Regions from separate parts of the Desertibacillus haloalkaliphilus genome, predicted to be linked through region 2. Evidence: a T-box and tRNA genes for the amino acid it is inferred to sense, from the RefSeq annotation. Region 2 holds a T-box; the other holds one or more tRNA genes.
What was found. A T-box is a leader RNA that pairs with one kind of tRNA and senses whether it is charged. The one in region 2 lies ahead of thrS (threonine--tRNA ligase), so its partner is inferred to be a tRNA-Thr.
Positions count from the first base shown of each region.

Region 1 (5,270 bases), on a different contig from region 2:
GCCATTCTCCTCGTCAATTTTTGCATCGCCATAATTGGCCTAGTAATCGTTCTCGCAATCAAAACCACTAGAACGGCTGATATTGCCAGGGCAATAATCGTCCCTGAAGCTAAAATGTTATTGATTTGCTGAACTTGGTTATAAATATCCTCCATTGAAGCTTCAATATAAATGGCACCGATTGTTTCATTGTTTGACTTAATCGGGACAGCCATCACTCTCATCCGATGGCCTGTTTGCGGATCTCTTAGTATAATCTCGTCCTTTGTCCCAACGAGCGCTCGTTTGACACGGACCTCTGTCGTCTGTTGACCGACGATATGGCGGTTATTAAAATTTGAGGTGCTTATCACAACTTTGTTACTGTCGATCACTTGCACTTCGGAATTTTCAATCGAGAAAAATTCGCGCAAGAGGCGGTTGATATCGCGCTCTAATGAGTTTTCACCCTCTCTTGGCTTTATCATTTCTTGCTCGACATTATATGCAAGTAGGTTCGCACGTTCATCAAGCGTATCAAAAAAGTTCGAAACGAGCTGACCTTCTAACTGCCTCGCAAAATAAACTCCAATTATTTGCATCGCAATTAATATGAGGAGCACATAAATAATAATCAATTTAAATTGAATCGATTTAAAGAAACCGACTTTTTGTTCCATTGCTATTGCCCCTGTTCACTATTTAAATAGTAGCCAACTCCTCTGCGTGTAATAATCCAAGCCGGCTCACTCGGGTTATCTTCTACTTTCTCACGCAAACGACGAACCGTAACATCAACCGTGCGAACATCACCAAAATAATCATAGCCCCAAACAGCCTGTAGCAAATGCTCCCTTGTCATCACTTGTCCTAAATGCTTCGCTAAATAATGAATAAGCTCGAATTCACGATGAGTTAACTCAATCGTTTCATTTCTCTTTTTAACAAGGTATGCATCAGGGAGAATCGCAAGCTCACCAACAGCTATCTCTCGACTCTCTGGCTGTTCAGTAAGACTTTGGTGCCTACGTAAATTCGCCTTCACTCTTGCAATCAGTTCACGCGTACTAAAAGGCTTCGTCACATAGTCATCTGCACCAAGCTCTAGCCCAAGGACCTTATCAATCTCCGAGTCTTTGGCCGTGAGCATAATAATCGGCATATCATATTTCGCCCGTACCTCTCGGCAAACATCCATACCATCTTTATGAGGAAGCATAATATCTAATAAAATTAAGTCAGGCTTTTCTTGTTCAACTAAATGAACCGCTTCAAGTCCATCATAAGCACAAAAAACCTGAAAACCTTCTTTTTCAAGGCTAAACTTTAAAATATCAGCAATCGGCTGTTCATCATCAACAACTAAAATCCGCTTATCCATAAAATCCGCTCCTATAACCTATTCAAACTAATTTCTATCTACTTAATATTCTAACACAGCAGCCGTAATGGCAAGTGATCAAAACGTCGGAAATTACTAGTTAAAAATAGAAAAGATAGCCTCTAGCATACGTGGCTAAAGGCTACCTTTACAATTAATAGTTCAAATAATCCATTGGATCTGCTAATTGACCATTTTTATAAACTTCAAAGTGAAGGTGAATTCCTGTTGAGTTCCCAGTTGTCCCCATTCTACCAATTCTTTCTCCTGCTCGAATGGTATCTCCAACACTCACATCTATGGACTCTAAATGGGCATAAAGCGTCTCCATTCCATTATTATGATCGATTTTTACCGTTTTTCCATAACCGCCATTCCAACCAGCTGACGTCACTGTGCCGTTATCAGCTGCAAGGATTGAACGCTCTGTTGGACGGGCGATGTCAATTCCTTTATGTAATCGACCCCACCTCATTCCTTGATAGCTAGAAATGTAACCACCAACCGCTGGCCACGATAAGTTCCCTGTTCCTCGTGATGGTGACTCTTTCGTTCCCTTTAGAACGATATGGTCGACAGCTTCTTCAATCACTTCTTCACCAATTAAACTACGCTTAATTGTAGTCCCATTCTCTTTGACGATTTCATAGCTCGCAATCCGCTCTCCAGCCTTGCCTTCTTGAGCAACCTTCGTGTCACCTTTCCACATCGAATCATCTTCCCTTACTTCTGTTTTATAAGGAATTTCTTCTTTTTGAGTTACTGCTTCAGTAACAACAACTGTCACAACTGGCTCATACTCGGTGACATTCAATTCATCGCCAATTTGCAAAAGGGTATCTTCGGTCACTTCTGAGTTCAATTTCAACAATTCACTCGTTGATAGCTGATGGCCACTGGCAATAGTACCTAAGACATCGCCTGCCTCAACTTGATATGTACGCTCTTCTAATGTCCCTAGATTTAACTGTTTGACCGCTTGTTCAGTCGAGAGAACTTCATCAATCTCAGCGACAGCCTCTTCAAAACCAAGTGTTGCTGATAGTTCAACTGCTAAAATGTCCGTTTCTCCGACATCTGGTAACTTCTTCTCCTCAAGCTCACCACTATCCTCAACAAGGGCTTCATAAACTTCTAAGTCATCTTCAGAAATGTATTGAAGCAGAAATTCGCTTATAACCTCATCTGCCTGTTGTTGATCGCTTACATATAAAACATCTTTATCATCAGCCTTTAAAACGATTGCTTCTGCGGCTAATGAAACTTTATCGTTAAGTTGTTCAACGGTTTCTGTAGGTTCAACGTTAGCATGAAATACTTTCTCAGGTATTAGGTGAAGCTCTTCAGCAAGAACTAGGTTTAAATGTTCATAGTCTTCCTGTACTTCTTCCATCCTGTCACTAATTATCCCTTCAACTAGTTGTTTATCAGCAACACTTCCAATTGATTCCTGATCGAGGTAAACATGGTAGACTGTATCTAATTGATCGAGCTTCGTTTCACTCGCATAGATCGCCGATACGGTGATCAGTGATGCTGCACATAATGAAACACCTGCAGTTGTTATTTGTTTAATTTTTGTTTCTGTAAGCACCCGCTTACTTGTATCTATTAATTGTTTATACTTATCTCTAACCTTAGAAAATAACTGGCTTCCTTTAAACATCGTTTTCCTCCTGCTTCAACAAAGCGATAGATGTAAACCTTTTCTATCGACATTTTTCAACAAGAGTTATTTTACCATAAGTGATTGGTTTTGTGGTTTAAATTAGTAAACTTGTAAACAAACTGTATTATTACTATGAACATCATCGAAATCCCCACTACTAGCTAAACTAGACATCTAGCTTTAAAAATTGCTGTAACCCCTCGTTCTCGATTATTAATTGTTTACAACAAAAAAAGCCTTGTTTCTCAACAGGCTCCATATGTTTATCAATATATAATTAGAGTGCCGGCCAGAGGACTTGAACCCCCAACCTACTGATTACAAGTCAGTTGCTCTACCAATTGAGCTAGACCGGCATATTTATAATAAGTTACCTAACGTTAGTTAAAAGATTGTGTCTTTAAACATAAAAATGGTGGCTCGAGACGGAATCGAACCGCCGACACGAGGATTTTCAGTCCTCTGCTCTACCGACTGAGCTATCGAGCCAAGTGAAAAATAATTCTTTATGAGTTTGTCTATCATTAACTTAATATTTTACTTTGGTCGTTACCCTGTCCCTTCCTCTTACTAGCTTCGCTTTGTAGCAGGCTGTGTCGGGACAACTCGAAGTGAATTCGATGATGTTATGCTCGTGACTGAGCTATCGAGCCAAACAACATTTTAAAAATGGCGGTCCGGACGGGACTCGAACCCGCGACCTCCTGCGTGACAGGCAGGCATTCTAACCAACTGAACTACCGGACCTATTAAATTGGTGACCCGTACGGGATTCGAACCCGTGTTACCGCCGTGAAAGGGCGGTGTCTTAACCACTTGACCAACGGGCCAATTACTAGTTAAAAGTAAATGGTGAGCCATGAAGGATTCGAACCTTCGACCCTCTGATTAAAAGTCAGATGCTCTACCAACTGAGCTAATGGCTCTTGATGTTTTTTTCAATTGATGCTTACTCATGATGGTTACGGACGATGTTTTCCTTCGCTGCCTTCCTGTCTCTTCCTCTACCAGAATTGCTCCGCTGCTTATGCGTCGAGACAACTTGTAGCGAGTTCGGTAGATGCGTCGCTCGTAACTGAGCTAATGGCTCTTGATGTTATTTTCATTGATGTTTGCTCATGATAGTTACGGACGATGTGTTGCTTCGTTGTCTACCTGTCTCTTCCTCTTCTAGAATCGCTCCGCTGTTTGTTGCGTCGAGACAACTCGTAGTGGATTCGGTAGATGCGTCGCTCGTAACTGAGCTAGTATCTCTTGATGTCATTTTGATCTGTTGTGTCAGCTCTTAACGACAAGAATAATAATATCATGGTTTAAAAGTTAGTGCAATACTTTTATAAAACTTTTTATTTTTTTTTGAATCAGATTGCCTTTGTTTAGAATAGCGAAAAACAGCAGATAGAGCAAGCTTTTTCTTGCTCCATCTTAGCTCTTTTATCGTAAATTAAGCAAATACACCACGAACAAGATTCGTTTGATTACGGTCTGGTCCAACTGAGAAGATCGTTAAAGGAATTCCCGTTAACTGTGAAACACGCTCAATATAATGACGGGCATTCTCAGGTAACTCATTTAGAGATTTAACACCAGTAATATCTTCAGTCCAACCTGGCAATTCTTCATATACAGGTTCACACTCAGCCAACACTTTCAAGCTAGCTGGGAACTCTTCAATAATTTCACCTTTATATTTGTAAGCCGTACAAATCTTTAATGTTTCAATTCCAGTGAGAACATCAATTGAATTTAGTGATAAATCAGTGATCCCACTAACTCTTCTTGCATGACGGACAACGACACTGTCAAACCAACCTACACGACGCGGGCGTCCTGTCGTTGTTCCATATTCATTTCCAACCTCACGGATTTTATCCCCAATTTCATCATGCAACTCTGTAGGGAATGGGCCATCACCAACACGTGTTGTATAGGCTTTTGATACTCCAACAACATGGTTAATTTTTGATGGTCCAACACCCGAGCCAATTGTAACCCCACCAGCAATTGGGTTTGAAGACGTAACAAACGGATATGTACCTTGGTCAATATCAAGCATAACACCTTGTGCACCTTCAAAAAGGACACGGCGTCCATCGTCAATCGCATCATTTAAAACGACAGAGGTATCAACCACATATTTAGCGATCTCTTGTCCATATTGATAATATTCATCGAGAATGTCTTCTTTTTTCAAGCCTTCAACTTCATAAACCTTTTCTAGTAATCGGTTCTTTTCTTCAA
Region 1 is NZ_JAHPIV010000003.1:34,437-39,706, reverse strand. It holds gene walK (cell wall metabolism sensor histidine kinase WalK) at 1-659, opposite strand, end outside; gene yycF (response regulator YycF) at 662-1,360, opposite strand; gene KH400_RS04155 (peptidoglycan DD-metalloendopeptidase family protein) at 1,515-3,026, opposite strand; tRNA gene KH400_RS04150 (tRNA-Thr) at 3,313-3,385, opposite strand; tRNA gene KH400_RS04145 (tRNA-Phe) at 3,443-3,518, opposite strand; tRNA gene KH400_RS04140 (tRNA-Asp) at 3,700-3,776, opposite strand; tRNA gene KH400_RS04135 (tRNA-Glu) at 3,785-3,859, opposite strand; tRNA gene KH400_RS04130 (tRNA-Lys) at 3,880-3,955, opposite strand; gene KH400_RS04125 (adenylosuccinate synthase) at 4,474-5,270, opposite strand, start outside.
Region 1: it encodes a tRNA-Thr, which carries the amino acid that the T-box ahead of thrS (threonine--tRNA ligase) is inferred to sense. The anticodon was not compared.

Region 2 (5,270 bases):
AAAACGGTTCGGCAGGTGGAAGTCTAGCTGTACGGTTGATAATGTTTCATCTTTTCCAAGTGCAGTACGAACTTGAACGTCAAGCTTCGGTCCATAGAACGCCGCCTCTCCTTCAGCCTCAACATAATCAAGACCCATGTCATCCATCGCTTCTTTTAACATATCTTGTGCCTTGTTCCACATTTCATCGTTATCAACATACTTTTCCTTATCTTCAGGATCGCGGTATGATAAACGGAAGTAATACTCATCTAAACCGAAGTCTTTGTATACTTCTTGAATGAGTTTCACGACTGAAATAAATTCTTCTTTGATTTGATCAGGGCGACAGAAGATGTGAGCATCATTTAACGTCATTGAACGTACACGTTGCAACCCTGCAAGAGCGCCTGACATTTCATAACGATGCATCGTACCAAGCTCTGCGACACGAAGTGGTAAGTTACGGTAACTACGGAGCTCGTTATTATAGATCATCATATGATGCGGACAGTTCATTGGACGAAGCACTAGCTCTTCATTATCAATTTGCATCGGTGGGTACATATTTTCTTGGTAATGATCCCAGTGACCCGATGTTTTATAAAGGTCGACATTCGCTAAGTGTGGTGTATACACATGCTCATAACCAAGGCGTTCCTCTAGATCAACAATATAGCGCTCGATCGTACGACGAACCGTTGACCCTTTTGGAAGCCACACCGGTAAACCTTGTCCAACTTGCTGTGAAATCATAAATAATCCAAGCTCTTTCCCTAGCTTACGATGATCCCTTTCTTTCGCCTCTTCTAACAAACGTAGGTACTCATCAAGCTCCCCTTGCTTCGGAAAAGCCGTTCCATATATACGTTGTAACATTTGATTGTCACTGTTTCCACGCCAGTACGCACCAGCAATGCTTAACAGCTTAATCGCTTTGATTTTACCTGTTGACGGTAAATGCGGCCCACGACAAAGATCGAAAAATTCACCCTGGTCATAAATGGTGATAAGTTCACCCTCAGGAAGCTCCTTGATCAATTCAATTTTTAAGTGATCTCCAATTTCCTCATAGATGCTTAACGCTTCTTCACGTGTGACGACACGACGCTTAATTTCAAGGTTCTCGCTAATAATTTTCTTCATTTCTTTTTCAATTTTAGGCAAGTCCTCAGGCGTAAGTGTGTGCTCCATATCAATATCATAATAGAAGCCATTTTCAATGACTGGTCCAATCCCGAGTTTTACATTTGGAAATAAACGTTTAATCGCTTGAGCCATCAGGTGAGCTGTACTATGTCTAAACACCTCTAAGCCCTCGTCAGAATCAAGTGTAACAATCTCAATGCTTGCATTTTCTTCAATGCTACGCTTAAGATCAACAACGTTGCCGTTCACTTTTCCGGCTACGGCTTTTTTCTTTAACCCTGGGCTAATTGAAGCGGCAATATCTTCTGTTGTTACTCCTTTTTCAAACTCCTTTACCGCCCCGTCTGGAAATGTAATTTTGACTGCTTCTGCCATGCTGCTTCCACTCCTTCTTATTAATTCAACTGTTCTTGATGTGCTCATTATTAAGTAAATGGACATTAAAAAACACCCATCCCTACAAAAAAGGGACGAGTGTTGATCTCGTGGTTCCACCCTTGTTCCCGTAGTTGATCAGTACGACCTCCTACGGCTCATGGATCAGAATAACGGTCTGTAGCCGTCAGCAGATACTAATGGTTCCCTGCTGAAGTTCTGAGGTGGTAAGTCAATATTCGTGTTAGGAAGCTCACAGCCTTAGACTCCCCTCTCTGAAAACCGTAACATTCACTCTTGTCCTCTTCAATACTTCTTATCATCTTAAATTCATTTACTATGTAGTATTATATGAATTTAAGATAATAAAATCAAGCGCACAATGAACTTTTTCCTAATTCATTGCAAAAGCGTATCTTGATGCTCACCATACGTAAACTCACGAAGGTGATGAAGAGATACTCTTTCTTGAAACACGGTTTGAATCGTCTGAATCACGCCATCATCAACCGTATTTGAATACAAGAAAATTTTCTTTGGTGACATACTCACAAGTGGGCTAATCACCATCTCTTCAATCGGCACCCCATCCTCAAAGCGCAGCTCCTCATCAAGATATTCACTAATTTCAGAAGGCGTCAGCTTTCTAAACTGCTGATCATAAAAGCTAAACGATTCCTTATGAACGAGGTGAATCACATCGACTTTGGCAGGCTTCACTTTAATAAAAAAGCGAAAACTCTCAACCATATTTTGATACTCTTGTTCGAGCATATATTCATCAATAGCAATTTCTACACAATCAATCAGCATTTCACCATACGCTTTCAACCGAAACGTTAAAAACGGATCATAATAAAGGGTAGAATCTTTCCTTAGGCATGACGCAAACGCTTCATAAATGAGCGATTCCCTAGCGTAGAACTTCTTAATGCTGCGGGGCAAATCTTCACGGTCACCTTCAATAATAGAACGCGCAATCGTTACGATCTGATTTTTCTCCTCGGGATCTTTAAAATAAAACATGGACTCTATAATATTTAATAACCACTCTTCTTCCTTCTCGGCAATGATGTGGTTCGTTAAGATCGATACAATTAATGGTTGTACGGTTTCATAGAAATGATCATCATGCTTATCATCCGTAATCGTAATGATTTGGTCATGCAAACATTCTACAGTACTGTGCAAGCCAAGTGATTTATATTTTTCAGTATGTAGCTTTAATTGTTCAAATACTTGTCTACACTCATCTTTTTCCTCAAAATGAATCGAAATCAATACAAACTCCTCCTTGTTACTTACTCGTCAATTGCATATATAGTTGATCGTTCGTTGGTTGGTCTCTTATCAAAATGTCTCTATTACATACCTATGAGGACAATGCAGAAAAATGATTTAAATTTTTTTGAATTAAAGGATAAAATCAGGACCTTGAGATTGTTAGTTTAGTTACTACGATTAGGAGTATGGCGATCCATGTTATTGCTTAGGAGGATCACCCATTCTCATCCAATAACGGAACCTAGATCCACTTCCCTTTGATAGTAAGCATTTTTATCACAAATAGAGGAACCAAGAACCACAAGATCCCTCTCCCCCTCCAAAGGCGGTGCGAGCAAGCACACTCCTCCACTTATCAGTTCAACACAAAAAACCCTGTTGGTTTTGCTCACCAACAGGGTTTTTACGCAAAGGTATTATTTAATTTTGCATAACAAAATCTTTTTCAGTCGCCTCTTCACTATCAAAACGGCGGACGACTTCATACTTTGTATTTCGTTGTACAGGTATTTTACCTGCTTCTCTAATTAATTGTAAGATCTGATTCGTATTGACTTTATGTGTTGTGCCGGCAGCTGAAACTACATTTTCTTCCATCATCGTTGAACCAAAATCGTTGCAGCCATAGTGAAGTGATTTCTTCCCTACTTCTGGCCCCATTGTCACCCAAGATGATTGGAAGTTTGCAACATTATCAAGGAAAATACGAGAGATCGCAACGTTTTTCAAATACTCTTCCGGTGGTGTCTTCTCACCAGGAAGGTTTGTATTTTCAGGCTGGAACGTCCATGAAATAAAGGCAAGGAAGCAATCTGATTCATCTTGAGCATCACGAATACGTTGCAAGTGAAGCGCACGTTCTTCATACGTTTCACCTAACCCTATCACCATAGTTGCTGTACCGTGCATACCGACTTTTTTCACCATCTTCATGCATTCAATCCATTCTTTCCACGAGCTCTTGATGCGACTCACACGCTTTCTTGTCTTGTCTGTTAAAATCTCAGCACCGCCTCCAGGAACAGAATCCAATCCTGCTTCTTTCAACTCTGTTAAAACTTCCTCTAGTGACAAGCCTGATACTTCAACAATCTTCCAAATTTCAGCTGGTGAGAATGAATGCATCGTAATATCAAAACGCTCTTTAATATTTCTTAATAAGTCCGTATAATAACTTAATGGAAGATCAGGGTTTGTCCCGCCTTGCATTAAGATCTCTGTTCCATTGACATCCATTGTTTCTTGAATCTTTTTATAAATTTCTTCATCGCTTAGGACATATCCATCTTCATGACCAGGTGGTCGGTAAAACGCACAAAAGCGGCAATACGTGTCACAAAAATTTGTATAGTTTACATTACGACCAATGACAAATGTTGTTTCTGGTTCTGGGTGCCATTTTTTCATAATTTCATTGGCAACTTCTCCGATTTTTTCAACTTCATCACTCTCATAGAGCTTGATTGCATCCTCTATCGTGATCCGCTCACCTGTACGTGCACGTTCTAAAATGTGATCTATGCTCATGTAGATAAACCCCCATTAATATAAAAAGCTAGTTTAATAGTATCACAGATTGGTGACGATTTCTTGTCTTAACCTCAAAAAATAAATTTGCAGAATCATCGAAAAAAGTGATTATAAAAGCTAAAAACCTTTACAATCACTTCTAGAATCATCCTACTATGAACGACGATTTCTACCTTTAATAAAAATCGGCTTCGTATAATGACGGATTCGTTCCATAATACGCTTGGCCTTGAGCTGTTCAATCCCACCTTTTTCCGAGTAGGAAAGATGTTCCTCCAACTCATCTAAATCATAATTTGATGTATACAGCGTTGGGAGCTTCTCCATCATACGATATTGTAAAATGACACCTAACACCTCATCACGAATCCAACTTGACATGTTTTCAGCGCCAATATCGTCAAGGATTAAAACTTGGGCACGTTTGACCTTTTCAATTTTCTCATTAAACGTTCCATCACCTAATGAATTCTTAATCTCCCTGAAAAAATCCGGCGTGTAGACAAGCAATGTTTCAATGTTACGATCAGCAAGCTCTTGAGCTATAGCACCCATAATATACGTTTTACCAACACCGAATTGACCATAAAAGTATAATCCGCGGCCATCTTCCCCAGGCTGGGCATTGATGGCGAATTCAAGTGCAGCAGCACTTGCTGTCATCCGTTCATTATCTTGATCGAGTTGGTCGAAGCTAGCCTGAAGAATTTCCTTCGGGACGTGCAAACTTTTAATCAGTTCTTGCTGTTGCTTCCGTTCGTCATACTTTCGCTTAAGCTCGCACGGGTTATATTGAAGCTCAATTCGACCGCGACCTTCGATTAATTCAGGTTGATAGCCTTGGATCATGTTTTTACAAGCGTCAAGTCCAGGGCACGCATCACAATTTGTGCGCTCACCTTTAAATTCAAATAGCTTAGTTAAGCTTCTTTCGATGACTTCTGTTGTCACGG
Region 2 is NZ_JAHPIV010000001.1:184,301-189,570, forward strand. It holds gene thrS (threonine--tRNA ligase) at 1-1,503, opposite strand, end outside; T-box leader at 1,592-1,822, opposite strand; gene ytxC (putative sporulation protein YtxC) at 1,903-2,784, opposite strand; gene mqnC (cyclic dehypoxanthinyl futalosine synthase) at 3,208-4,314, opposite strand; gene dnaI (primosomal protein DnaI) at 4,471-5,270, opposite strand, start outside.